2 regions of the Rhodoferax sp. BAB1 genome follow, and region 2 is predicted to be linked to the other one. Evidence: predicted binding sites of a transcription regulator. Region 2 holds the regulator's gene; the other holds the start of a gene.

Region 1 (14,295 bases), 1.2 Mb from region 2:
ACCCGCACTGCTGGCGCCACAAGACGCCCGTGATCTACCGCGCCGCGGCCCAGTGGTTCGTGCGCATGGACGAGGGCACGGGCATCTTCACCAAGGACAAGGCGCCGCAGACCCTGCGCCAGCTGGCCCTGGCCGCCATCGACGAGACGAAGTTCTACCCCGAGAACGGTCGCACCCGCCTGCGCGACATGATCGCCAACCGGCCCGACTGGTGCATCTCGCGCCAGCGCAGCTGGGGCGTGCCCCTGCCCTTCCTGCTGGACGTGGACAGCGGTGAGCCGCACCCGCGCACGCCCGAGATCATCGACCTGGCCGCCGAGGTGGTGGAGAAGGGCGGCATCGAGGCCTGGAGCAAGCTCAGCACCGCCGAGATCCTGCAGCGCATAGCCGACAAGAGTAACGCCACGCAGTGGAGCAAGAGCACCGACATCCTCGAAGTGTGGTTCGACTCCGGCACCACGCACACCACGGTGCTCAAGACCTCGCACCCCGGCGCCGGCCACGAGAGTGGCCCCGAGGCCGATCTGTATCTGGAAGGCCACGACCAGCACCGCGGCTGGTTCCACAGCTCGCTGCTCACGGCCTGCGCCATGTACGGCCGCGCACCCTACCGCGGCCTGCTGACCCACGGCTTCACCGTGGACGGCCAGGGCCGCAAGATGAGCAAGAGCGTGGGCAACGTCGTCGCCCCGCAGCAGGTCAGCGAAAAGATGGGCGCCGAGATCATCCGCCTGTGGTGCGCCGCCACCGACTACTCGGGCGACCTGGGCATCGACGACAAGATCCTGGCGCGCGTGGTGGACACCTACCGCCGCATCCGCAACACGCTGAAGTTCCTGCTGGCCAACGTCAGCGACTTCGATCCGAAGAAGGACGCCGTGCCGCTGGACCAACTGCTGGAGATCGACCGCTACGCGCTGAGCCGTGCGGCCGAACTGCAGGCTGAGATCCTGGCGCACTACGAGGTCTACGAATTCCACCCGGTGGTGGCCAAGCTGCAGGTGTATTGCAGCGAGGACCTGGGCGCCTTCTACCTGGACGTGCTCAAGGACCGCCTGTACACCACGGCCCCGAAGTCGCTGGCGCGTCGCAGTGCCCAGACCGCGCTGTACCAGATCACGCAAGCCATGTTGCGCTGGATGGCGCCTTTCCTGAGCTTCACGGCCGAGGAAGCGTGGAAGGTGGCCGGCTCGTCCGAATCGATCTTCATGGAAACCTATGTCGAGCTGGGCCAGCCCGATGCCGCGCTGCTGGCCAAGTGGACCCGCATCCGCGAGATCCGCGATGCGGTGAACAAGGACATCGAAGCGCTGCGTGCCGAGGGCAAGGTGGGCGCTTCGCTGCAGGCCACCGTGACCCTGGCGGCCGAGCCGGCCGACCATGCGCTGCTGGCCAGCCTGGGCGAGGACCTGAAGTTCGTCTTCATCACCTCGGCCGTGACGCTGCAAGCCGGTAGCTCCTTGACCGTGCAGGTCGCACCGAGCACCGCGCAGAAATGCGAACGCTGCTGGCACTACCGCGAGGACGTCGGCATCGACGCCGCCCATCCCACGCTGTGCGGCCGTTGTACCAGCAACCTTTACGGCGCCGGCGAAAGCCGGAAGGTCGCCTGATGGGGCGCGCCATCAAATCGGCCGGCCTGCTGCAGTGGCTGGGCCTGGCCCTGCTGATCCTGGTGGTGGACCAGCTCACCAAGGTGCTGATCCTGGCCTATTACCACCCGGGCGAGAGCTCCTACCTTACCGACTGGCTCAACATCGTGCGCGTGCACAACCGCGGCGCGGCCTTTTCCTTCCTGGCCGGGGCCGACGGCTGGCAACGCTGGTTCTTCGTGGGCATCGGCGTGGCCGCCACAGGTTTCATCCTCTACCTGCTGCGCGCCCATGCCGGCCAGCGCCTGTTCTGCTTCGCCCTGACCTGCATCATGGGTGGCGCCATCGGCAATGTGGTGGACCGCCTGCTGCACGGCTACGTGGTGGACATGGTGGACTTCCACATCGGCCGCTGGCATTTCCCGGCCTTCAACGTGGCCGACAGCGCCATCACCCTGGGGGTGATCTTCCTGCTGCTCGACGAGATCCTTCGGGTGCGGCGCGCCCGCGCCTGAGTCCGCCGGCCTGACACTCCGACCATGAACACGATGTCTACGGTCCACGGTGTCAGGCGCAGCAGCCTGGGCCGCCTCAACGAGATCGCCGGCGTGCTGATGCGCCATGGCCTGGGTGAACTGGTGCGCCGCTGGGGCCTGGCCGGGGCCCTGGAAAAGGCCGGCCACCGCCTGCACTGGGAGCACGCCGCCGACCTGGCCCAGTTGCCGCCCCCCGTGCAGCTGCGCAAGGCCCTGGAAGAACTGGGCCCCACCTTCGTCAAGCTGGGCCAGATCCTGGCCGGCCGCGCCGACATGTTCGGCCCCGAGTGGATCGCCGAATTCGAGAAACTGCACAGCCATGTGCCAGCCCTGCCGCTGGACGACCTGCGCACGCAGTTGCGCGAGGACCTGGGCGACGAGCCCGAGGCCGTGTTCGCCCGTTTCGACCCCGAGCCGCTGGCCGCCGCCTCCATTGCCCAGGTGCACCGCGCCCGGCTGAAGGATGGCAGCGAAGTCATCGTCAAGATCCGCCGCCCCGGCATCCGCGAGGTGATCGAGGCCGACCTGCGCCTGCTCGATCGCCTGGCTGCCCTGGCCGAAGCCGAACTGCCCGCGCTCGCGCCCTACCGCCCGCGCCAGCTGCTGCGCGAGTTCGGCCGCTCGCTGCAGCGCGAACTGGACCTGGCCAGCGAATGCCGCCATGCCGAGCGCCTGGCGCGCAATATGGCGGCCTTGCCCTTCGTGCAGATCCCCCGCATCCACTGGGCCTGGACGCGCGAGCGCGTCAATGTGCAGGACTATGTCGAGGGCATCGCCGGCCACGACCTGGACCGGCTCGACGCCACCGGGCTGGACCGCCGCCTGCTGGCCCGGCGCGGCGCCCAGGCCGTGCTCAAGATGATCGTGGAAGACGGTTTCTTCCACGCCGATCCGCACCCCGGCAACGTCTTCTACCTGCCGGACAACCGCCTGGCCTTCATCGACTTCGGCATGGTGGGGCATCTCTCCATGCGCCGGCGCCAGCAATTGCTCAAGCTGCTGCTGGGCCTGGTGCAGCGCGAACCACGGGCCGTGGCGGACGTGCTGGTGGACTGGACACGCGACGGCCAGGCCGTACCGGTGGAGCGGCTGGAAAGCGACATCGAGGCCTTCGTCGACCAGTACCACGGCACCCCGCTGGCCGAACTGAACCTGGGCCGCATGCTGCTGGACGTGACCACCCTGCTGCGCGAGAACCACCTGGCCCTGCCGGCGGACCTGGCCCTGCTGATCAAGGCCTTCATCACGCTCGAAGGCCTGGGCCGTGGCCTGGACCCGGACTTCAGCATGACCAGTGAGGCCCTGCCCCTGCTGCAGCAGGTGGTGCGCGCGCGCTACCGGCCCCGCGCACTGGCAGGGCGCGCCTGGGGCTCCTGGTTGCGCCTGCTGGAGGTGGCCGAGCAGTTGCCGCAGGACCTCTCGCATCTCCTGCGCCGCGCGCGCCAGGGGCGCATGGGCCTGGACATCGAGAGCCGCTCGCTGCGCCACGTCGGCAAGCAGCTCGACCGCGCGGCCAACCGGCTCTCGCTGGCGCTGATCATCGCGGCGCTCATCATCGGCTCCTCCATCGTCATGACGGTGGGCGGCGGCCCCACCCTGCTGGGCCTGCCGGCCTTCGGCCTGCTGGGTTTCCTGGGCGCGGGCATCGGTGCGCTCTGGCTGGGCCGGGCCATCTGGCGCAGCCATCGGCACGAGGACGATGAACTTTAGCCCCCTGCTGCAGGTGTTTCCCCCCATCCAAAAATAAGGCCCCAGTTTCCGGGCCAGTTGCCGACATCAGTGCAGGGGCGGTCTTTCCTGCGGGCAGACCGTGGTCGGGCCATGGGCCCTGCATCAGACAAGGCAGACGGAAGACAGGCTCCATCATGGGGATGGTCATCAACACAGGCATGCTGTCGCTGACGGCCCAGAGAAATCTGGGGACCAGTCAGTCGGCCTTTGCCACGTCCATCCAGCGGCTGTCCAGCGGGCTGCGCATCAACAGCGCCCGCGACGACGCTGCCGGCCTGGCCATTTCCGAGCGTTTCACCAGCCAGATCCGCGGCCAGAACCAGGCCATCCGCAACGCCAACGACGGCATCTCCATGCTGCAGACCGCCGAGGGCGCAGCCACCACCATCACCGGCAACCTGCAGCGCATCCGCGAGCTGGCGGTGCAGTCGGCCAACGCCACCAACTCGGCCTCCGACCGGCAGTCCCTGCAGCAGGAAGTCAACCAGCTGGCCGCCGAGATCGACCGCATCGGCCGCACCACCGAATTCAATACGCTCAAGGTCTTCGACCAGAGCCGCAACAAGGTGACCGGCCTGAGCAACACCGACCAGGATGCCGTCATCGAAGGCCTGCAGGGCGGCTGGCTGGAAGTGGCCGAGAACATGATCAGCCAGGCCTACGGCATCGCGGGCAAGGGCAATGCCATCAGCATCGAGCTCACCACCTTCACCGATGCCGCCGGCAACACGGCCGCCCGGGTCGTGTCGTCGGTCGGGGCCAGCGGCCCCGGCACGAACATCAGGATGCAGGTCGACATGGCGGACTTCGTGCCGCCCAACCTGCCCGACGGCGGCACCGCCCCCTTCTACAACGACCGCATCATCGCGCACGAGATGGTGCACGCCGTCATGGCCACTGGCGCCAGCTGGGGTGAGCTGGCCAACGACGGCTCGGCCACCTGGTTCCTCGAAGGTGCGGCCGAATTCATCCACGGCGCCGAAGAGCGGGTGCAGGCCGACGGCTCCGTGGCCACGCTGGCCGACGACATCACGGCCTGGGGCAGCGCCAGCGTGGACTATTCGTCGGCCTATGTGGCCGTCCGCTACCTGCACGAAAAGATCCAGGCGGCCGGCGGCAACGGCGTGCAGGACATGCTGGCCTACCTGCACAACACCGCGGGCCAGACCCTGAACGATGCCTTCGTGAATGCCAGCGGCGGCGCCTATGCCAGCCAGGCGGCCTTCGTGGCCGACTTCAACACCAGCAAGGCCGGCTTCCTAGCCAGCTTCGACTTCAGCAATACCGATCCCGGGGCCATCGGCGGCCTGGATGTCGACAACGGCACGACCCAGACCGCCAAGAGCGTGGTGCAGGACTTCGGCAACCGCAGCGGCACCGATGTCCTCGCAGGCTTCACCGAGACCTGGGAAGAGCTGGGCAAGGCCGGCGGCACCGGCAACATCCTGAGCTTCCAGGTCGGTGCCAATGCGGGCCAGACCATAGACACGGCCATCGGCGGCATGAACCTGGGTTCGCTGGGCCTGATGAACGTGGACGTCACTTCGGTCGACAACGCCAGCCTGGCCATGCGCCAGATCGACAAGGCGCTGAACTACGTCAGCGGCACACGCGCCAAGCTGGGCGCGCAGATGTCGCGCTTCGACACCACCGTCCAGAACCTGCAGCTCAGCAGCGAGAACATGTCGGCCAGCCGCTCGCGTGTGATGGACGCCGACTTCGCCAAGGAGACGGCCGCCCTGTCGCGCGCGCAGATCCTGCAGAACGCCGGCACGGCGATGGTGGCGCAGGCCAACCAGATGCCGCGCATGGTGCTGACGCTGCTGCGCTAGAACGCAGTCTTCCGATAATGCAGCAGCGCCCAGCTCACAGCGTCAGGATGGTGCTGCCCGTGGTCTTGCGGGCCTCCAGGTCGCGGTGCGCCTGCTGCACCTGCTCCAGCGGGTAGCGCTGCGCGATGTTGATCTTCACCTTGCCGCTGCCCACCATGGCAAACAGGTCGTCGGCCATGGCCTGCGTGCTCTCGCGTGTGGCGATGTGGGTGAACAGGGTCTGGCGCGTCACGTAGATCGAGCCCTTGGCGGCCAGGCTGCCCGGGGCGAAGGGCGGCACCACGCCCGAGGAGTTGCCGAAGCTGGCCATCAGGCCGAAGGGACGCAGGCAGTCCAGCGACTTGTCCCAGGTGTCCTTGCCCACCGAGTCGTACACCACCTTCACGCCCTTGCCGCCGGTGATCTCCTTCACGCGCGCCTGGAAATCCTCGGTCGCGTAATTGATCACGTGCGCTGCGCCGTTGGCACGGGCGAGTTCGCACTTGGCGGCCGAGCCGGCGGTGCCGATCAGCTGCAGGCCCAGGGCCCGGGCCCACTGGCAGGCGATCAGGCCCACGCCACCGGCAGCCGCATGGAAGAGGATGTGATCGCCGGGTTGCAGCCCTTCGACCGGGCGCGTCTTGTTGAGCAGGTACTGCACGGTCAGGCCCTTGAGCATCATGGCCGCGCCGGTCTCGAAATCAATGTTGTCGGGCAGCTTGCAGACGCACTTGGCCGGCATCACGCGCAGCTCGCAATAGGCGCCGGGCGGCTGGCTGGCATAGGCGGCGCGGTCGCCCACCTTCAGGTGCGTCACGCCCTCGCCCACGGCCTCGACGATGCCCGAGGCCTCCATGCCCAGCTGCAGCGGCATGGGCAGCTGGTAGACACCGGTACGCTGGTAGACGTCGAGGAAGTTCAGGCCGCAGGCCTTGTGGCGGATGCGGATCTCGCCGGGGCCGGGTTCGCCCACCGTCACCTCGACGATCTTCATTTCTTCGGGGCCGCCGTGCTGATTGATGCGCACGGCGCGGGATGTGAACTGGCTCATGGTCTGTCTCCTTGTGTTGCGCAAAATTCTACGTGAGCATACGAGTGCCCGCCGTCAGCAGGGCCAAACGGCCCGGGCGGCAGCGTCCCGGCCGCGGGCTTGTTACAGTGCCAACCCATGCACACCCGCCTCAGCCCCTCCACCGCCCTGCTCCTGACCCTGCCGCCCCTGATGTGGGCCGGCAATGCCGTGGTGGGCCGCATGGTGGGCGAACTGGTGCCGCCCATGATGCTCAACCTGCTGCGCTGGGCGCTGGCCGGCCTGATCCTGCTGCCCCTGGCGGCCTGGGTGCTGAAGCGCGACAGCGGGATGTGGCAACACTGGCGGCGCTTCTCCATGCTGGGCCTGCTCAGCGTGGGCGCCTACAACGCGCTGCAGTACCTGGCGCTCAAGACCTCCTCGCCCATCAACGTCACCCTGGTGGCCGCCAGCATGCCGATCTGGATGCAGCTCATCGGCCGCCTGTTCTTCGCGGCGCCCGTGTCGCGCCGCCAGCTGCTGGGCGCCCTGCTCTCGATCAGCGGCGTGCTGCTGGTGCTCAGCCGCGGCCAGCTGGACACCCTGCTGCAGGTCCAGCTGCTGCCGGGCGACATCTACATCCTGATCGCGTCGATATGCTGGGCTTTCTACAGCTGGATGCTGGCGCGCCCGGGGGGCGAACCGACCACCATCCGCGGCGACTGGGCGGCTTTCCTGCTGGCGCAGATCGTCTTTGGCCTGGCCTGGTCAGGCCTCTTTGCCGCCGGTGAATGGGTGGTGGTGGACCAGCGCATCACCTGGGGCTGGCCCCTGGTCGCGGCCCTGGTCTTCGTGGCCGTGGGACCGGCCCTGCTGGCCTACCGCGCCTGGGGCATCGGCGTGCAACGCGCCGGCCCTACGGTGGCCAGCTTCTTCGGCAACCTCACGCCCCTGCTCGCGGCCCTGATGTCCGCCGCCCTGCTGGGCGAGCTGCCGCAGCTGTACCACGGCGCCGCCTTCGTGCTGATCGTCTGCGGCATCGTGGTGTCGTCGGCGCGGCGCTGAAGGCCGCACCGGTTCAGAATCCCGTGACCTGCATGCCGATCGGGTTGCCGGTCTTGTCCTTGACGGAAGCGATGATCCTGAAGGCCGCCGCCTGCACGCGGGTGGGCAGGCGCACGAAACTGCTCTGCTGCACCAGTTCGTCACCGTGCATGAAGGACCAGGCGAAGAACTTCAGGGCGGGCAGGATGTCCTGCGGCTGGTCGGCCACCAGCGGCACGATGGCGAAAGTACCCATGGTGATAGGCCAGGCACCGCGTCGGTTCATGTTGGTCAGCGTCGTCGTGAAGTTGCCGCTGCTGACCCAGTCGCTGGCCGACAGCGCGGTGCGGAAGCTTTCGCTGGACGGATTCAGGAATTCACCCGTGGCATTGGCCAGCTGCACCGGGGTGAGCTGGTATTCACGCACATAACCGAAGTCGACATAGCTGATGCCTCCCACCGTGTCGCGCACCGCCTTGGAAACCCCCTCGCTGCCTTTGGCCGCGATGAACTGTGCGGGCCATGCGATGCTGCTCTTGACGCCGAACTGCGCCTGCCAGTCCGGATGCACCTTGGCCAGATAGTCGGTGTAGTTGTAGGTGGTACCCGAGCCGTCACTGCGCACGATGACCTTGATGGGCAGATTGGGCAGGGCCAGGCCCGGGTTGAGCTGGGCGATCTCCGGCGCATTCCACTGGCTGAGCTGCCCCATGAAGATGCGCGCCAGCACGTTGCCGTTCAATCGCAGCTGGCCGTCGGCGATCCTGGGCAGGTTCACCACGGGCGTGATGCCCGTGATGGCGATCGGAAATACGAGCAACCCATCCTTCTCCAGCTCGGCGCGTGTCGGTGCGACGTCGGTCGCGCCATACCCCACCTCGCGCGCCTTGATCTTGCGCACGCCGGCCGAAGAGCCTGCCGACTCATAGACCAGCTTGTTGCTGGTGGCCTTCTCATAGGCAGCACCCCAGCTGCGGTAGATCGGCGCCGCGGCGGACGAGCCGGCCCCCGTGAAAGTATCGGCCCAGGCGCTGCAGACGGTCGCGGCCAGCCATGCGGCGGCAAGTGCCAAGGAGATCTTCTGTTTCATCATTCAATTCCATCTATTCATGACATGACCCACCCGGTTCGCGAAACGCGATCGGAATATCACGTCCTCCGCATAGGCACGGTCAGACAGGGATCACAGGGGGTAGTCGGACTGACTGGCAGGACCTGCACAGATCCCGCCAAGGGCGCGGGCGAACTGCGAAAAGCAGATACCCGCCCCTGCATTCTAAGGGAACCAAGGGAAAACCCTTTCCCCCCCGATAAGGCGGAGACACGCCTCTCGCCACTCAGCCGCGCCATCGCAAGGCGCGGCGGGTCACGAAACGGGCTGGAATACCCGCTGATACGGTGCTGGCCGCGCCGGGCTGAACCGGCTCAGTACGTGCCGGGATAGGCGCCACCGTCGGCCAGCACGTTCTGGCCGTTGATGTACCCCCCGTACTGGCTGCACAGGAAGGCGCAGATGGCGCCGAATTCCTCGGGCGTGCCGAAGCGCTGGGCCGGGATGGTCATGCGACGGGCGTTGGCGATGTCCTCGATGGGCTTGCCGGTCTTCTGCGCCGCACCCGCCATGGTGTGCTTGAGGCGGTCGGTATCGAAGGCGCCGGGCAGCAGGTTGTTGATGGTCACGCCCTTGGCCGCGATCTTCGCGTTGCGCGCCACGCCAGCGACGAAGCCCGTCAGGCCGCTGCGCGCACCGTTCGAGAGGCCCAGGATGTCGATCGGCGCCTTCACCGCGCTGGAGGTGATGTTGACGATGCGGCCGTAACCACGCGCGGCCATGCCGTCCACCGTGGCCTTGATGAGTTCGATGGGCGTGAGCATGTTGGCGTCCACCGCCTTGATCCAGGCCTCGCGGTCCCAGTCGCGGAAGTCGCCGGGCGGCGGGCCGCCGGCGTTGGTGACAACGATGTCGAAGTCCTTGCGCTGGGCGAAGATGGCTTCGCGGCCGGCCACGGTGGTGATGTCCACCGGCACGGCGATGACCTGCACCCCCGGGGCTTCGGCCTTGAGGCTGGCCGCTGCAGCATGCAAGGCCTCGGCGCCACGCGCCACGATCACCACGTTGACGCCTTCGCGCGCCAGCGCCTGCGCGCAGCCATAGCCCAGGCCCTTGCTCGCGCCGCCGACCAGCGCCCACTTGCCTTTGATTCCGAGATCCATGATGTTTTCCTGTGAGTAAAAGTCGAATGAGAGAAATGATACGTGGGCGGTCGAGTCCCCGCCGCGGCCAGGCCTTCAGTCGGCGGGCAGGCGCGCGGCCCGGCTGAACACGAAGATGCCGGCCAGCACCAGCGCGGTACCGGCCACCACCCAGCCGGTGAAGGGTTCGCCCAGCAGCCACACGCCCATGAGGATGGTGGACATGGGGCCCACCATGCCGGCCTGCGCCGCCGCGCCGGCACCAATGCGCTCCACCGCCATCATGACCAGCAGCACCGGCACCGCCGTGCAGGCCGTGGCATTGAGCAGGGAGAGCCAGAGCACCTCGGGTGCCACCTGCGCCGCCGACAGCGGGCGCAGCAGCACGAACTGCAAAAGGCAGAGCCCGCAGGCCACACTGGTCGCCAGCCCGACCAGGCGCAGCGAACCCAGGCGCTGCACCAGTTCGCCGCTGTAGCTCAGATAGATGGAATAACTGACGGCGCTCAGGAACACGAGCAGCGAACCCCAGGCCACGTCGGCACCGGCCAGCGTGGCCTCGCGGCCGAACACCAGCAGCACACCCAGATAGCTGATCCCCATGCCCACCGCCTGCAGACGGCTGATGCGCCGGCCATAGAGCAGGAAACCGAGCAGCAGCACGATGGTGGGCGTGAGGTAGAGGATGAGCCGCTCCAGCGAAGCCGTGATCCAGGCCAGCCCCGCGAAGTCCAGGAAGCTGGCCAGGTAATAACCGCAGAAGCCCAGGCCCAGCACGCCCAGCCAGTCGCGCCGGGTCAACGCCGCCCTGCCCCGGCTGGCCCACACCGCCATGGCCAGGAACAGCGGCAAGGCAAACAGCATGCGGTACATGATGAGCGTGACCGCATCGACCCCGTAGCGGTAGGCCAGCTTGACGATGATCGCCTTGCCGCTGAAGGCGATGGCACCCACCACCGCGAACAGCAGGCCGAATGCTATATTTTTAGTAGCGTCTGGCGCTGTCACGAAAGCAGGCTCAGAAACCGGCCGCCTGGCCGTCGCGGCGCGGGTCACTCGCCGCCACATACCCTTCGACCTTGGGATCGCCCGCGCGCCAGATGAACTGGCCGGCGCCGAAGTCCTGGTAGGAGTCGTTGATCACTTCCATGCGGTGGCCGCGCGCCGACAGGCCCTGCACCGTGGCCGGGTTCATCGTGGCTTCGACGTTGATCTCGAAGCCCGCGTTGTAGCGCCAGCGCGGCGCATCGCAGGCGGTCTGCGGGTTCTGGCCGTAGTCCAGCATGCGCACCAGGGTCTGCAGGTGTCCCTGGGGCTGCATATTGCCGCCCATCACGCCGAAGCTCATGACCGGCTGGCCGTCCTTCGTGAGGAAGGCCGGGATGATGGTGTGGATGGGGCGCTTGCCCGGTGCCACGAGGTTGGCCGTGTTGTTGCCGGCCGGGTCCACGTTGAAACCGTGGCCGCGGTTCTGCAGGCTGATGCCGAAGGTCGGCTCCACACAGCCCGAGCCGAAGCCCATGAAGTTGCTCTGGATGAAGCTGATCATCATGCCGTTCTCGTCGGCCGCCGTCAGGTAGATGGTGCCGCCCTTGACCGGGTTGCCGGCCTTGAAGTCCTGCGCCTTGTTCATGTCGATGAGTTTGGCGCGGCTGGCCAGGTAGGCGTCGTCCAGCATCTGCTCGGGCGTCACGTGCATGGCCGAGGGCTCGGCCACGTAGCGGTAGACGTCGGCGAAGGCCAGCTTCATGGCCTCGATCTGCAGGTGCTGCGAGTCCACGCTGTCCACGGGCAGGCTGCCCAGGTCGAACTTGTCCAGGATGCCCAGCGCCATCTGCGCGGCGATGCCCTGCCCGTTGGGCGGGATCTCGTGCAGGGTGTGGCCACGGTAGTTCTTGGCCAGGGGCTGCACCCACTCGGGCTGGTAGGCGGCCAGGTCGCTGGCCTTCAGGACGCCGCCGCACTCGGCAGCGAAGCTGGCCAGGGCCTGGGCGATCTCGCCGCGGTAATAGGCTTCGCCCTTGGTCTGGGCGATGGCGCGCAGCGCGCGCGCGGCGGCCTTGAACTGGAACAGCTCGCCAACATTCGGCGCCCGGCCCCAGGGCAGGAAGCTCTGGGCAAAACCCGGCACGCTCTTGAGTTCGGGCGTGGCGGCGGCCCATTTCTGCTGCACCACCACAGGAATCAGGTAACCGCGCTCGGCGATCTCGATGGCCGGCGCCAGCAGGTCCGCAAAAGGCAGCTTGCCGAAACGATCGCTCAAGGCCACCCAGCCGGCCACGGCGCCGGGCACGGTGACGGAATCGATGCCTCGTTTGGGCGGCATCTTCGCGCCGTCGCCGTACTTGGAACGGAAGTACTCGGGTGTCCAGCCCTGCGGCGCGCGGCCCGAGGCATTGAGGCCGTGCAGTTCCTTGCCGTCCCAGAGGATGGCAAAGGCGTCACTGCCCAGGCCGTTGCTGACCGGCTCGCAGATCATCATCGCCGCCGCCGCGGCAATGGCCGCGTCCACCGCGTTGCCGCCGTTTTGCAGCATGCGCAGACCAGCCTGCGCGGCCAGCGGGTGCGAGGTGGAGACGACGTTGCGCGCGAAGACGGGCAGGCGGGTGCTGGTGTAGGGGGTGCTGTAGTTGAAGTTCATGAATCAGGATCTCGTCACTTTGAATCTGTCGTTTGCCAAATTGCTAAAGCGGGGACGCCGTGGAACCGGCCTCGCCGGGCCACTGGCGTCATCCCCCTGCGGGGCTGAGGGCCGCGGCTCCAAGCCTGCCTGCGCAGGCTTGGACGACCCGAAGAGCTTTCGCCTCTGGCGAAGGCTCCGAGGCGCCCCTCGAGGCGCCTCAGGCGGCTTCATTAATCCGCAGTAATTTTGCGCTCGGTGATGACTTTCTTCCACTTGGCGGATTCGGAGCGCACCACCGTGGCGAAAGCCTGCGGGGTGCCACCCGTCGTTTCGGCCCCCAGGCGGGCAAAGCGCTCCTTCAGCTCGGGCTCGGCCAGCGCGGCATTCACCGCCTGGTTGACACGGGCCACGATCTCCGGCGACAGGCCACGCGGTCCAAAGACACCGAACCAGGTGACGGACTCGAAACCAGGCAAGACCTCGGACACCGCCGGCAGTTCGGGAGCCAGCGCGCTGCGCTTGGGGCTGGTCACGGCCAGCGCGCGCAATTTGCCGTCGCGCACATGGGGCATGCCCGACACGATGGAATCGAACAGCACGTCCACCTTGCCGCTGATCAGGTCAGCGATCGAGAGGCCGGTGCCCCGGTAGGGAATGTGCACGAGGAAGGTGCCCGACTGCGCCTTGAAGTTCTCGGTGGACAGGTTGGAGATGGTGCCGTTGCCGCTGGAGGCGTAGTTCAACCGCCCGGGGTTCTTGCGCGCATGGTCGATGAATTCGCGCAGGTTCTTCGCCGGCGAACTCAGGGGCACCAGGATCACCTGCGGCGAACTGGCCACGTAGACGATGGGCGTGAAATCGGTCTCGGCGTTGTAGGGGATCCGGGGGTTGATGGCCGGGCCGATGCTGTGGGTGCTCGAGGTGGTGAGCAGCAGGGTGTAGCCGTCGGGCGCGGCCTGGGCACCGGCCAGCGCGCCGATGGTGCCACCGGCCCCGGGCTTGTTGTCGACCACGATGGACTGGCCCAGCTTCTTGCTGAGCTCCTGCGAGAGAGCGCGCGCGAGGATGTCGGTGGCGCCGCCCGCGGGGAAAGGCACGACCAGGCGCAGCGGCTTGGCCGGCCAGGTCTGCGCCGAGACCGACAGGCTCAGGCCGACGGCCAGCAGGCCGAGCAGGGTTTTGAATTTCATCGGGGTCTCTCCTCTGTAGGGCTACCGAAAAGGCAAGAACGGCACCCATGGGTGCCGTTCTGGTCGGGGCATGGCAGGAACTCAGTCTTCGACGAAGGCTTCCTCGCGCTTGGACTTGATCGCCGGCAGCATCACGATCACCAGCAGCAGCAGGGCCAGGGCCAGCAGCGAAGCCGAGATCGGACGCGTCACCAGCACGCTCCAGTCGCCCCGCGACAGCAGCAGGGCGCGGCGCAGGTTCTCTTCCATCATCGGGCCCAGGATGAAACCCAGCAGCAGCGGAGCCGGCTCGACGCCCACCTTGAAGAAGATGGTTCCGACGACACCGAACATGGCCACCATCCAGATGTCCCAGGTGTTGTTGTTCGTGGAATACACACCAACCGCGCAGAACAGCACGATGGCCGGGAACAGCCAGCGGTAGGGCACGGTCAGCAGCTTGATCCAGATGCCGATCAGCGGCAGGTTCAGCACCACCAGCATCAGGTTGCCGATCCACATGGATGCGATCAGGCCCCAGAACAGCTCGGGGTTGCTGGTCATCACCTGCGGGCCGGGCTGGATGT
Region 2 (14,295 bases):
TGATCCACATCCTCAAAAAAGCGGGGCTTGCCTAAATCATGGAACCCAGCGCCTCTGCCCACAACGCCGGGGACGCCGCTTCCCCGGACGCCGCCCCGGACGTCCACCACAAGATCGGTCAGCTGACCCGTCAGCTGCACGATGCCCTGCACGAGCTGGGTTATGCCGAAAAGCTGCAAGGCACGGCCGGCGAACTGCCCGACGCCAAGTCGCGCCTGTCCTACATTGCCCGCCTGACCGGCGAGGCCGCCGAGAAGGTGCTCAACCGCGTCGACCAGGCCAAGACCCAGCACGACCACATCGCCGCCCAGACCCGGCACATGATCGCCCTGCTGGTGGCCGACCCGGTGGCCGCCGTGGCCAAGGGCCACATCATGAATTTCCTGACCGACCTGGAAAAAGCCAATGGCGAGGTCGACCAGCACCTGACCGAGATCATGATGGCGCAGGACTTCCACGACCTGACCGGCCAGGTGATCGCCCGCGTGGTGAACCTGGCCACCACCATCGAAGACCAGCTGGTCCAGCTGCTGATCCAGACCGCCCCGCCCGAATTGCAGTCCCTCGTCAGCGCCCCAGCATCTGTTGCTGCCCCGCTCAGCGTGGACGATGTCGTGCTCTCGGGTCCCGTGGTCGATCCAGATCAATCCACCGACGTGGTCACCAGCCAGTCCCAGGTCGACGACCTGCTGGCGAGTTTGGGGTTCTAACGAACCACCCCCCGAGACGCTTCGCGTCTCCCCCCTCTCTCGCCTGCGGCGGGAGGGGGACGCACCCGGTGGCCCGGCAAAGCCGGTTCCACGGGTGCCCTGGCTTTGAAAGCCTCCTCAGGATCAAGGGTGGAAAGGCCGGTCTTTTCGGCCTTTAGTTACGGCACCCCTTGACGACAATGGCGTGAACTTCAGCTTCGCGCCACCATGGATTCCAGCAGTCAGGACCGCAATTTACCCGCCTCGCCGCGCAAGCTGCAGCGGGCGCGTGAAGACGGCCAGGTGGCACGTTCACGCGACATCGGGCACCTGGCCGTGCTCGGCGGCGGCGCCCTCACCCTGCTCTTCCTGGCCCCCTACATGTACGGCGAGCTCAAGCTGGCCCTGGGCCGGCAGCTCACCTTCGACGCGGCGGTGGTCCAGCAGTCGGGCAGCATGCTCGATCGCCTGCAGGCCATGGCGCTCACCGGCCTGATCGGCTGCGTCATCTTTGCGCTCATCGTCACCACGGTCGCCGTGCTCAGCACACTGGCCTCGGGCGGCTGGGTGCTCAGCCTCAAGCCCATCATGCCGGACCTCACGCGCCTCAGCCCCCTGGCCGGCCTCAAGGGCCTGGTCTCCAAGAAGAAGCTGGCCGAGACCGCCAAGACCACCTTCATCATGTTTTTCATCCTGGCGCTGGCGGCGGCCTTCATCCACTCCACCCTGCCCTCGGTCGCCGCCCTGGTGATGCAACCGTCGGTCGCCGCGCTGGGAACCATGTTCGAGTGGCTGCTCACCGGCACCGGCCTGCTGCTCACGGTCATCCTGCTGGTGGCCCTGATCGACCTGCCGCTGCAGAACTTCCTGCACCAGTCCGAGCTCAAGATGTCGCTCAAGGAAATGAAGGACGAGCACAAGGAGTCCGAGGGCAACCCGCAGATGAAGGGCCACCGCCGCAACAAGGCGCGCGAGATCGCCCAGCGCGGCAGCATCAAGGCCGTGCCCAAGGCCGACTTCATCCTGATGAACCCCACGCACTACGCCGTGGCCGTGAAATACGACGAGAAGACCATGAGCGCGCCGCGTGTCATCTCCAAGGGCGCCGACCTGCTGGCCATGAAGATCCGCGACATCGCCAAGGCGAACGAGGTGCCGGTGCTGCAGTCGCCGGTGCTGGCGCGCGCGCTGTACGCCCACGCCGAGCTCGACCAGGACATCCCCGCCAGCCTGTACACCGCGGTGGCGCAGGTACTGGCCTACATCTACCGCCTGCGCGCCGCGATGCGCGGCGAAGGCCCCATGCCGGGCGAGCCGCCGCAGCCGCCCGTGCCACCCGGACTTGATCCCCTGCAGCCCAAGGCCTCGCCCCTGGCCCAACCGAACCCGAGCGCCGCATGAACCTGCTCTTCCAGACCCTGCAAGGCCGTTTCGGCCGCCACGCCGCCGTGCTCTCGGGCGCTGCCGCGCCGCTGCTGGTGGTCGCCATCCTCGCCATGATGGTGCTGCCGCTGCCGGCCTGGATGCTCGACATCCTGTTCACCGTCAACATCGCCGTGGCGCTGATGGTGATGATGGTGGCCGCCTACATGCTGCGCCCGCTGGATTTCGCGTCCTTCCCGGCCGTGCTGCTGCTGACAACGCTGATGCGCCTGTCGCTCAACGTCGCGTCCACCCGCGTGGTGCTGCTCGACGGCCACACCGGCCCTGGCGCGGCCGGCGCGGTGATCGAGGCCTTCGGCCACTTCCTGATCGGCGGCAACTTTGCGGTGGGCCTGATCGTCTTTGCCATCCTGGTGGTGATCAACTTCGTGGTCGTGACCAAGGGCGCCGAGCGTATTGCCGAAGTGTCGGCGCGCTTCGCCCTGGACGCCATGCCCGGCAAGCAGATGGCGGTGGACGCCGATCTTTCCGCCGGCATGATCGACGAGAAGGAGGCCAAGCGCCGCCGCGCCGAAGTCAGCGAGGAAGCCGACTTCTTCGGCTCCATGGACGGCGCCTCCAAGTTCGTGCGCGGCGACGCCATCGCCGGCATCCTGATCCTCTTCATCAACATCATCGGCGGTTTTGCCATCGGCATGCTGCAGCACAACCTGAGCGCGGGCCAGGCCGCCGACAGCTACATCCTGCTGGCGGTCGGCGATGCGCTGGTCGCGCAGATCCCCGGCCTGCTGATCTCGGTCTCGGCCGCCATGGTGGTGTCGCGTGTGGGCAAGGAAGAAGACCTGGGCCGCCAGATCGCCAACCAGATGTTCGTCTCGCCGCGCGCACTGGGCATCACCGCCGGCATCCTGGGCGTGCTGGGCCTGATCCCCGGCATGCCCAACATCGTGTTCCTCTCCATCGCCGCCCTGATGGGCTACGCCGCCTGGGTGCTCGCGAACAAGCCGGCACCCACCGAGGAGGCCACCGCGGCACCGGCGGCACAAGGCGACGGCGAAGCCAGCTGGGACGACCTGCAGCCCGTGGACCAGCTCGGCCTGGAACTGGGCTACCGCCTCATCACCCTGGTGGACAAGAACCGCCAGGGCGACCTGCTCACCCGCATCAAGGGCGTGCGCCGCAAGTTCGCGCAGGAAGTGGGTTTCCTGCCACCGCCCGTGCACGTGCGCGACAACCTGGAGCTCAAGCCCAGCGGCTACCGCATCAGCCTGCGCGGTGTGGTGGTCGGCGACGGCGAGGCCTTCCCCGGCATGTACCTGGCCATCAACCCGGGTGGCATCACCACCCCGCTGATCGGCACCGCCACCACCGACCCGGCCTTCGGCCTGCCCGCGCACTGGATCGACGAGCGCCAGAAGGAAGCAGCGCAAATGGCCGGCTTTACCGTCGTTGATTCCGAGACCGTGATGGCCACCCATTTGTCACACTTGATGCAGGTCCACGCCGCCAAGCTGCTGAGCCGCACCGAGACCCAGCAACTGGTCGAGCACGTCAGCCGGCTGGCACCGAAACTGATCGAAGAAGTGGTCCCCAAGATGATCTCGATTGCCGTGTTCCAGAAAGTCCTGCAGCTGCTGCTGGAGGAATCGGTGCACATCCGCGACATCCGCACCATCATCGAGACCATCGCCGAACACGCCACCAGCACCACCGACCCGGTCGAGCTGGCCAAGCGCGTGCGCGTGGCGCTCTCGCCGGCCATCGTGCAGCAGATCTACGGCCCCTCCAAGGAACTCAACGTCATCGCCATCGACCCGCCGCTGGAGCGCCTGCTGGTGCAGGCCCTGGGCCATGCCGGCGGCCCGGCCCTGGACCCCGGCGTGGCGGACATGCTCACGCGCAACGCCGCCACCGTGGCCATGAAGCAGGAAGAGACCGGCGTGCCGGCCTGCCTGCTGGTGCCCGACACCATCCGCAATTCCATCGCGCGCCTGGTGCGCCGCGCCGCGCCGCGCATGCAGGTGCTGGCGCACAGCGAGATTCCTGAAACCCATTCCATCCGCATCGGCCCGATCCTTCGAGGTGCCCTGACATGAACATCCAACGTTTTTACGCTGCCACCGCCCGCGAAGCCCTGGCCAAGGCCCGCATGGTTTTCGGCGATGGCACGCTGATCCTCTCCAACCGCCAGACCCCGCAGGGCATCGAAGTGGTGGCCACCACCGAGGAATCGCTGGCCACGCTGGACCAGAGTGTCCCCGCTGCTACGACCGCCCCCGTGGCTCCCGCACCCCGCGCCAAGGCCGCCCCCGCGCCCAGCCCCGCCGCCGTGCGTGCCGCCGCCCAGACCCCGGTGGAAGACGACGCCGCCCAGCTGGCCATGAGCACCCTGTCCTTCCAGGACTATGTGCGTGAACGCATGCTGCAGCGCCGCGCCGAAGCCCAGCAACAGGCCAAGGCCGCAGCGCCCCAGTCGGCCCGCCCCGCCTACGAAATCATCCCGCCCGATCCCGAGGTCGCCCCGCAGCCCCCGCGCAAGGCCGTGGCCGCCCCCGCGCCTTTGCCCGTCGCTGCGGCACCCGTGGCCGCCGCCCCGGCCGCCGTGCCGCAGGGCCTGGTCAACGAACTCAGCGCCATGAAGGATCTGATCGAGGAACGCTTCAGCACCCTGGCCTGGCTGGGCCAGACCAAACAAAGCCCGATCCACGCCAACCTCACCCTCAAGCTCATCCGCTCCGGCTACTCGCCCGCCCTGGCGCGCGCCGTGCTCAGCATGATGCCGGACGACGCCAGCCCGGCCGAGGCCATGCTCTGGCTGCTGGGCGTGCTCACGCGCAACATCAAGACCGACGCCGGCGGCCCCGCGCTGAAGGACGAAGGCGGCGTATTCGCCCTGGTCGGCACCACCGGCGTGGGCAAGACCACCACCGCCGCCAAGCTGGCCGCGCTGTGCGCGCGCACGCACGGCGCCGGCAGCGTGGGCCTGATCACCCTGGATAGCTACCGCATCGGCGCCCATGAGCAACTGCGCGCCTACGGCCGCATGCTGGGCGTGGTGGCCCACATGGCGCACGACCGCGCCGCCCTGCAGGACCTGCTGGGCCTGCTGAGCAACCGCAAGATGGTCATCATCGACACCACCGGCGTGGCCCCGCGCGACCCGCGCAAGCGCGACATCCTCGACGTGCTGAACCTGCCGCAGATCAAGCGCCTGCTGGTGCTCAACGCGGCTAGCCATGGCGACACCCAGGACGAGGCCGTGGCCAACTTCGGCGCGAAACAGGCCGTGCTGACCAAGATCGACGAGGCCGTCAAGCTCGGCCCCGCGCTGGACACCGTCATCCGCAACCACCTGGTGCTGCGCGGCGTGAGCAGCGGCCAGCGCGTGCCCGAGGACTGGGAACGCGCCGACGCCGAGCAGCTGGTCCGCCTGTCCATGCGCTCCTCGGGCAAATCGGCCCACGACCCGCAGATGGCCGAACTGGGCCTGTATTTCGCGCAGGCCGGCACGCAGGGCCTGCACGCACAGGGACGGCTGCATGCTTGACACCGACAGCCACCAGGCCGCCGGTCTGGCCGCCCTGGCCGCCGGCCACGCGCCGCGCATCGTCGCCCTGGCCAGCCACGGCGACCGCCGCAGCGAGCTGCCCCTGCTGTGGCAACTGTGTGCGGCCTGGACGGCGCTGGATTACCCGGTGGTGGTGCTCGACGCCCACATGCGCGAATCCGAAGCGCAGCCCGGCCTGCAGCAGCTGCTGATGGACAGCGACGAACTGAGCCACCTCGGCCAGGGCCCGGAAGACTGGCCCATCGTGCCGGCCGCCCTGGGCCTGACCGCCATGGGCACGCCCCAGGCCGGCCCGCCGGCCGCGGCGAGTGCCGAGCGCGCGCGCCAGCTGGCCGAACTCTTCCACGACTACGAGCTGATCCTGCTCTACGCCCCGGCGCACGAACTGGCGCGCTCGCTGCAGGGCAGCGGCCTGTCGCCGCTGCTGCCGGTCTCGACCAGCGATGCCGCGCTGCTGACCGCCTACCACGCGCTCAAGCAGTTGTTGAACATGGGCAAACTTAGGCCTACCATCGTGGCTGTGATGGACGACTCCAACCTGGCCACCCGCGTCTCGGGCCACAGCATCAGCAGGAACCTGCAGGACTGTGCCCGGGACTTCCTCGCCTGCGAGGTGCCGGCCCTGACCGTCTGCCCCGAACAGACCGGGGAGGTCCAGCGCCTGGCCCTGCGCACCCTGGAACATGCGCTGCAGCCGCCGCGCTGGACGCCCCCCCTGCCGCCGGCCGCGACTCGCGTGCCGCGAGGAGCCTCTGATGTACACCGCCAAAGGCCAGCTCGACCGCGACGCCCTGATCCGGCAGTACTCGCCGCTGGTGCGCCGCCTGGCCCACCACATGATGGCCAAGCTGCCGCCCAGCATCCAGGTCGACGATCTGATCCAGGTCGGCCTGATCGGCCTGTCGGAGGCGCTCACCCGCTACGAGGCCAGCCAGGGCGTGCAGTTCGAAACCTTCGCCACCCAGCGCATCCGCGGCGCCATGATCGACGAGCTGCGCGAGAACGACTGGATGAGCCGCGGCTCGCGCAAGAGCCAGAAGGAAATCGAAGGGGCGCTCACCCGCCTGGAACACAAGCTCGGCCGCTCCCCCAGCGAATCCGAGATCGCCGCCGAACTGGGCCTGGAGCTGGCCGAGTACCAGGCCCTGCTCTACAAGGTCAAGGGCACGCAGCTGGTCTACCTGGAAGACATGACCGGCAGCGGCGAGGGCGACGACACCTTCCTCGACCGCCACATGGTCGACGGCGACTCCGACCCGCTGCAGCTGCTGCGCAACCAGCGCATCCGCAGCGCCCTGACCGAGGCCATCAAGCACCTGCCCGAGCGCGAGCAGTACATCATGAGCATGTACTACGAGCAGGACATGAACCTCAAGGAAATCGCCGCCGTGCTGGGCATCACCGAATCGCGCGTGTGCCAGCTCCACAGCCAGTCGATCGCGCGGCTGCGGGCAAAGATGCGGTCGCATTGAGAGAGATACATAAGAAAAAGGGCTGCCTGAGCAGCCCTTTTTCTTTGTCTCACGACTACCGGCTTGTTAACGTTGGAGCTCAGCTGACTACTGAGGCTGGCGCTCTGGGCCGTGCAAAGCGAGGGGCTAGGCCGCAGTTTCGACCGAGAGGTTATATGTGGCGACTGAGACAGCCCCTTCGGTGAATCCAGTGAGCACATTGCATGCAGGCCCTCCTGACTCCGTCTTGAGGGAAACAAAGTACAGGCCGTGACCATCGGATCTGCTCACAAAGTGCTGATTGAGTAGGTCCACGATCTTTTGCGACCACAGAATCACTTGAGCGTAGTCCTGCTTCTGCAGCGGCTGTTCTGTCTCAACTGAGCGGATTGTTCCTCGATGGAGAACCTGGCCGCACTTGCCATACAACGCCTTGAACTCCACGAGTGTCATGGCGTTCGGCTTGGAGTTCGCAACGTAGTTCCATCCCGTAGGCGTCTTAGTCGCGACGGCACACTGCGGGAACGCATGGGGATGACTTCGGTGCAGAAGGCCCATGATTCTCTCGGCGTTCCATTCCTTTGTCGCCGCGTTGGTTCTGGTAGCAGGTAGATCACCATGAAGTTGCAGGCAACCCAGTGCGAGGAGTTCACATATGCGTCTGTACTGCAAGTAGCAGTACTCAAAGGCATACGGTGGGGCTAGATTCAACTGACCGTTGCATGCGTAAGAAATCAAGTCCAGGCGGGTCACAACCTCATGCATCAACTTGAGGTAGGTGCGTACGGCGGCAGCCTCATCAAACGTGGACATGTCGGGCAGGTGCTTGGTTCTGCGGCCTAACGTTTGAGTTGGGCGTCATTGGGCTGCAGACGCCGCAAAGCCCTTGCGGATCCAAGCCACAACGGCGCCAGCACCGTACAACAGAGATACGCCCACGAGCCACATGACCAGGGCGATGCCGAGCGAAATCAGGAGAGCCTGACGGCGACGACCTTCGATATCGCTCACGTAGCCTTCGCTAGTAGTAGCTGCATCCTCATAGAGGTGCCTGTAGACGTAGAGGGACCAGCACGGATTGCCGTACTCGGGTTCGGGGTCGAGCTTCGAGGTTGCCGGCATTTGAATGACCTGGCGGCACTGCGGATTGGCGTAGGCCGACACAACCTTATGGTCGACCGCGTACGTGGACGGAACGTTGCCGAACGCCCAGAAGACGGCGTAGAGCAATGCAGCGCCGGCAGCGACGATCCACAACCTGCGCCAACCATTCAGAGTTCGTTTCGAGCTCATCTATGACGCTCAACGTGATATCGACCGCAAAAGTGCGGAATAACATGGACGAATTTTCATCACGGCGCCTCTCTTGCTGCAAGCTAAGTGCTTGTTTTGCTTGAAGAATCCGGGTCAATATAACGCAGAGCCGCGCTCCTAACAAACCGCGAAACCCCGCAAGGTCTCCACCGAAAACAAAAAAGGCTGCCCACGGCAGCCCTTGTGTTGGAAGCCTTGTCAGCTCAGGCCGAAAACGCCTTGTAGCTGCCGGCCCGGCCGGCCGGCGCGGCGTAGGTACTCTTGCGCGTGGCCGGCACCATGGCGTGCAGGGCGCGTTCCACCACCACGCTGCGGCGGATCAGGTTTTCGCGCTGGATGTTGAGTTGCACCGCCAGCTTTTTCAGGCGGGCCTGCAGTTCAGGGCCGGCCTGCTGTGCGCCGCCCAGGCGCTCCATGAGGCTGGCAAAACCCAGGGCCGCCTGCTGCAGGGCGTTGCTGGCGGTTTCCAGCAGCTGCGGCTCGCCCGTGGCCACGGCCGCGGCCACGGATTCGCATTGCATCTCGATCTGTGACAGCGGTTTTTCAATCTCGGCGGGCAGCATGGCTTATGACTCCGTGGGGTGCTCAGTTCTGCGTGCGGTTCAGCATTTCCTGGGCGTTGGACAGCAATTTGTCAGCGATGGCTTCGGGGTTGACGACATAGCTGCCGTCCTCGATGGCCTGGCGCACTGCGTTGACCTTCTCGGTATCGATGTCGGCCGCTTCGCCGCGGTTGGCCTGCTCCAGGCTGCGCACCGAGGTCGAGACGGTCACCGCCACGCCGGAAGAGCTGGCGGTGCTGGCGGCCGTGGCGGCGGCTTCCTTTTTCGCAGGCGCAGCCGCTCCGGACGCCGCGGCCGGCGGTGTCGAAACTTTGGGCAAATCTGCCGGTTGACCTACTTTCATGGCGTTCTCCAATACTGCCGCGGATAGGGGCTATCCGCCAGGAGGGCATAAAAAGCCCCGTACGTTGGGTATCGGCAGCATCATGACTGACTTGAGGTTTTTCTGCGTTTTTCCTGTGATCTGCTGCTTCACAGCTCGACCCGCACCGTCCGGGCATCCAGAACGGTAGCTGAAAGCACGCGCCCACTATCGGTTCTAACCCTTGCGGGCTGGCCCACCACACCGGGCGACAGTGCCTGGGCCAGGGCGCTGATCTGGAAACCGCCGCCCTGCACCAGCACCCGCACCTGGGCGCCGGCCTGGAAGACCTGGGCGGCACGCACCATGTTCTGGCGCAGGGTCTGGCCGGCGCTCAGGGCCCGGGTGGCCACCTGGCCGGCCCAGGCGTCGCGGCCGGCCAGCACCGGGCTGGCCTCGGCCGTCCAGTCCACCTCGGCCAGCATCAGATCCCCCGCCTCGAGCGGCTGGCCGGGCGCCACGTCACGGCGCAGCACCCAGGCCGAACCGGTGGCCTTGACGGTCACCGGTATGGAGACATTCCAGCGGCGGGCGCCCTCCAGGCAGCGCAGGCCGATACGGCTGCTGCCCCACAGGCGGCTGCCCGGCGGCAGATAGGCTTCGACACGGGCGCAGGGCGCCAGGCGCAAGCGGCTGTCCAGCACACCCAGCGTGGCTTCCAGGCGCACCGGCAACTGGTCGCGCGCGGCCTGGGCCGCCAGCGTCCGGTCCAGCCAGGCTTGCGCCAGCGCCGGCAACTGGGCCTCGCTGCTCACCGCCTGGGCCAGGGCCGGCAGCTGGATGAATGCACAGGCCAACACCAGCAGCGCGCCGGGCCAGCCGCGCGTGCGCCTCTTTCCTGCCATCTGTACGTTTGCCATGAACTGCACCTCCAGGTTGAGCCGTGTCGCCGGGTGTTACAAAAAAAGGCTCAGGACTCCACCCACATTGCCGACTATAGGAACAGGCGTGAAGCGCAAACCCGGCAAAAGCGCAGTTTTCCCCCCTTATTTCAGCGGCTCGGAAATTAAAGTTCTTTCCATAATTTCCGCACGGGGTCCTGCCAGCCGTCCGCTACAGGCGGCCCCACCGATAAAGCAGAGGTGTTTATGTTCGACAAACTGACCAGCACACTGGACTTCCATGGGAAGGCCCTGGTGGCGCGCGCCGAACGCCAACGCACCATTGCAAGCAACATCGCCAATGCCGACACCCCGGGCTACGTGGCCCGTGACTTCAATTTCCGCGAGGCCATGAGCCAGGCCCTGGGCGGCAAGGATCTCGCCGGCAGCGCCCAGCCTGCCGCTGCGGCGCCCAATCCGCGCCACATCCCGCTCAATGGCGGCAACGGCAGCCTGGGCTCCAACCTGGGCTACGCAGCGCAGACCCAGCCGGCCATGGACAACAACTCCGTGGACCTGGACCGCGAACGCGGCAAGTTCGTCGACAACGCGGTGCGCTACGAATCGACCCTGCGTTTCATTAACGGCAACTCGCGCACGATCTTGAGCGCGATCCAGGGCCAATAAGCCGCCACCGGCCAAGGAACACCATCATGTCCATGTTTTCCATCTTCGGCGTTTCAGGCAGTGCGATCAGCGCGCAGTCGCAACGCCTCAACGTGGTGGCCAGCAACCTGGCCAATGCGGATGCCGTGGCCGGCCCCGACGGCCAGACCTACAAGGCCCGCCAGGTGACTTTCGAGACCGTGCTGATGGACTCCGCCTCCTCGGCCGGCGTCAAGGTCAGCAGCATCAAGGAAGACCAGACGCCGGCGCGCCGTGTCTTCGAGCCCACCCACCCCTCGGCCGACGCCGAAGGCTACGTGAGCCACTCCAACGTGAACCCGGTGGAGGAGATGGTCAACATGATTTCCGCTTCGCGCTCCTACCAGAACAACGTCGAAGTCATGAACACCGCCAAGACCCTGCTGCTCAAGACGCTGCAGCTTGGCCAGTAAAACCGGAGCCCCCACCATGGCCGTCGACAGCGCTACCTACATCAACAGCCTCACGAACACCGGCAGTTCGTCCAACCGCACGCTCAGCACCGACCCGGCGCAGATGCAGGACCGTTTCCTCAAGCTGCTGGTCGCGCAGATCAACAGCCAGGATCCGCTCAACCCCATGGACAACGCGCAGATGACCACGCAGATGGCGCAGATCAACACGGTCAGCGGCATCCAGCAGCTCAACAGCACCATGCAGAGCATGACGGCCCAGTTCTCCACCATGCAGGTGCTGCAGGGCGCCGCACTGGTGGGCCGCGACGTGTTCATCGAAAGCGACCAGCTGGTGGTGCAGGACGGCGTGGCGCGCGGCGCCATCGAGCTGTCGGGCGCGACCGACAACGTGAAGATCGAGATCCTCAACGGCTCGGGCCAGATCATCGACACCCTGAGCGCCGGCTCGCTGCCGGCCGGCCGCCACGAATTCGCCTGGGATGCCTCGGCCTACGCCGGCACCACCGAGCCGAGCTTCCGCATCGTCGCCACCCGCGCGGGCAACGCCATCGAAACCACGGGGCTGGCGCGCAGCACCGTGGAGTCGGTGGGCAGCGAAGACGGTGTCATGCAGATCCGCCTCTTCGGCCGCGACCCGGTGTCCTACGCCGACATCAAGTCCATTCTCTGAACCCCGCACTCTCACGCATCCACCAAGGAACACACCATGGGCTTCCAACAAGGTCTCTCCGGTCTGAACGCCACCAGTCGCAACCTGGACGTGATCGGCCACAACATCGCCAATGCCAACACCACGGGCATGAAGGCCTCGCGCGCCGAATACGGCGAGCTGGTGGCCTCTTCTCTGGGCACGGGCGGCGGTAGCTCGGCCGGCCTGGGCGTGGAGGTGAGCACGGTCTCGCAGCAGTTCACGCAGGGCAACATCTCGGTCACCAACAACGACCTGGACGTGGCCATCAACGGCGCGGGTTTCCTGCAGCTGGAACTGCCCGACGGCTCGGCGGCCTACACGCGCTCGGGTGAACTCAAGCTCGACCGCTTCGGCTTCATCACCACCAACACCGGCGCCCAGGTGCTGGGTTACCAGACCGACATCGCCGGCAACCGCCTGAGCTTCTCGACCAACCCCATCCAGCTGCCCACGGCCGCGCCCATCGGTGCCAACCAGACCACGGCCATCACCGCCGAGTTCAACGTGGACGCCGAGGCCGTGGTGTGGAACTCGGTCGTCCCCAACACCCCGCTGACCACCTACGGCACCTCGCTGACGGCCTACGACTCGCAGGGCGTGCCGATCCCGGTCTCGATGTACATGCGCAAGGTCGCCAACGACCAGTGGCAGATCTACACCGATCCGACCTCGGCCGCCACCGCCACCGCCAGCGCGGTCGGTCTCCTGAATTTCGGCACCAACGGCCTGCTGACCTCCACCGTGCCGGCCGCGCTCACCGTGCCCATCACCTCGCCCAACCCGGCGATCGGCACCTTCAACGTCACGCTCGACGTGGCCACCGCCACCCAGTACGGCGCACGCTTCGCAGTCTCGGACCTGTCGCAGGACGGCTACCCGCCCGGTGAACTGGTGGGCGTGAAGATCGAGGAGAACGGCGTCATCCTGGCGCGTTACTCCAACGGCGAGACCCAGGCCGCCGGCCAGTTCGCCATGGTGAATTTCCGCAACGTGCAGGGCCTGGCGCCCACCGGCAACGGCCAGTGGATCGAGACCCTGGAATCGGGCCAGCCCATCCAGGGCGCCCCGACCGAGGGCAAGTTCGGCAGCCTGCGCGCCGGCGCGCTGGAGGACTCCAACGTCGACCTCACGCAGCAGCTGGTCAACATGATGACCGCGCAGCGTGCCTACCAGGCCAACGCCCAGACCATCAAGACGCAGGACCAGGTGCTGCAGACCCTGGTGAACCTGCGCTAAACGCCACCTGAAAGAGACATGCCATGGACCGCCTGATCTACACCGCGATGACCGGAGCCAACGCTGCCGCGCACCGGCAGTCCGTGCTCTCCAACAACCTGGCCAACGTCTCGACCAACGGCTTTCGCGCCGAGCTCTCGACCTACCGCGCCGTGCCCCTGCGCGGCGACGGCGCCACCACGCGCGTGTTCGCGCTGGAGGCCACCGCCGGCCACCGTGATGCGCCCGGCCCGGCCCAGCGCACCGGCCGCGACATGGACGCCATGCCGCAGGGCAGCAGCTGGTTTGCCGTGCAGGGCCTGGACGGCACCGAGGCCTACACCCGCAGCGGCGGCTTCGAAGTCTCACCCGAGGGCGTGCTGCAGACCAGCAACGGCCTGCCCGTGCTGTCCGACGGCGGCGCGCCCATCCAGGTGCCGCAGGACTCGGTGATCAGCCTGGGCTTTGACGGCACCATCAGCGCCAAGACCGGCAACCAGCCTTCGACCAATGTGGGCCGCCTCAAGCTGGCCACGCCCACGCCCGACGATCCGCTCAGGCGCGGCACCGACGGCCTGTTCCGCCCCGCTTCGGGCGCACCGCTGCCCAACGACGCCAACGCCCGCATGCTGGTGGGTGTGCTCGAAGGCTCCAACGTGAACGCGGTGGAGACCATGGTCGGCATGATCCAGACCGCCCGCCAGTTCGAGGTGCAGATGCGCCTGATGCAGACCGCCGAATCCAACGACCGCTCCGCCGGCCAGCTGCTCAGCCTGCAGGGCTGATGCACCCCCCTCACCTCTAGGAAGCCACCATGTTCAATTCCCTGTGGATCGCCAAGACCGGCATGGAAGCCCAGCAGATGCAGCTGGACGTGATCTCCAACAACCTGGCCAACTCGTCCACCAACGGCTTCAAGCGTTCGCACGCGGTGTTCGAGGACCTGATGTACCAGAACCTGCGCCAGGTCGGCTCCAGCACCTCCGAACAGTCGCAGCTGCCCACCGGCCTGCAGGTCGGCCTGGGCGTGCGCACCGTGGCCACCAGCCGCACCTTCACGCAGGGCAGCCTGCAGCAGTCGGGCAACAACCTGGACATCGCCATCCAGGGCAACGGTT

Evidence for each region. Region 2 encodes FliA, which starts transcription of late flagellar genes. Its sites were predicted from a motif close to CTAAAGTTTNNNNNNNNNNNGCCGNTA; they were not measured.
Region 1: HTY51_RS12185 (flagellinolysin) is a predicted target of FliA. The motif match lies at 3,878-3,904, and genes of this name have one in related genera.

The regions. Positions count from the first base shown of each region.
Region 1 covers NZ_CP054424.1:2,540,506-2,554,800, forward strand. Annotated here, with positions in the region: gene ileS (isoleucine--tRNA ligase) at 1-1,613, shown strand, start outside; gene lspA (signal peptidase II) at 1,613-2,107, shown strand; gene HTY51_RS12180 (AarF/ABC1/UbiB kinase family protein) at 2,141-3,838, shown strand; gene HTY51_RS12185 (flagellinolysin) at 3,994-5,691, shown strand; gene HTY51_RS12190 (quinone oxidoreductase) at 5,726-6,721, opposite strand; gene HTY51_RS12195 (DMT family transporter) at 6,839-7,744, shown strand; gene pstS (phosphate ABC transporter substrate-binding protein PstS) at 7,758-8,813, opposite strand; gene HTY51_RS12205 (SDR family oxidoreductase) at 9,149-9,937, opposite strand; gene HTY51_RS12210 (DMT family transporter) at 10,013-10,924, opposite strand; gene HTY51_RS12215 (gamma-glutamyltransferase family protein) at 10,935-12,557, opposite strand; gene HTY51_RS12220 (tripartite tricarboxylate transporter substrate binding protein) at 12,770-13,729, opposite strand; gene HTY51_RS12225 (tripartite tricarboxylate transporter permease) at 13,811-14,295, opposite strand, start outside.
Region 2 covers NZ_CP054424.1:3,776,148-3,790,442, reverse strand. Annotated here, with positions in the region: gene HTY51_RS18330 (response regulator) at 1-35, shown strand, start outside; gene HTY51_RS18325 (protein phosphatase CheZ) at 39-710, shown strand; gene HTY51_RS18320 (flagellar biosynthesis protein FlhB) at 918-2,090, shown strand; gene flhA (flagellar biosynthesis protein FlhA) at 2,087-4,168, shown strand; gene flhF (flagellar biosynthesis protein FlhF) at 4,165-5,619, shown strand; gene HTY51_RS18305 (RNA polymerase sigma factor FliA) at 6,396-7,112, shown strand; gene HTY51_RS18300 (hypothetical protein) at 7,239-7,904, opposite strand; gene HTY51_RS18295 (hypothetical protein) at 7,950-8,384, opposite strand; gene HTY51_RS18290 (hypothetical protein) at 8,609-8,968, opposite strand; gene flgM (flagellar biosynthesis anti-sigma factor FlgM) at 8,991-9,311, opposite strand; gene flgA (flagellar basal body P-ring formation chaperone FlgA) at 9,440-10,189, opposite strand; gene flgB (flagellar basal body rod protein FlgB) at 10,418-10,837, shown strand; gene flgC (flagellar basal body rod protein FlgC) at 10,864-11,268, shown strand; gene HTY51_RS18265 (flagellar hook assembly protein FlgD) at 11,285-11,941, shown strand; gene flgE (flagellar hook protein FlgE) at 11,978-13,198, shown strand; gene HTY51_RS18255 (flagellar basal body rod protein FlgF) at 13,222-13,962, shown strand; gene flgG (flagellar basal-body rod protein FlgG) at 13,992-14,295, shown strand, end outside.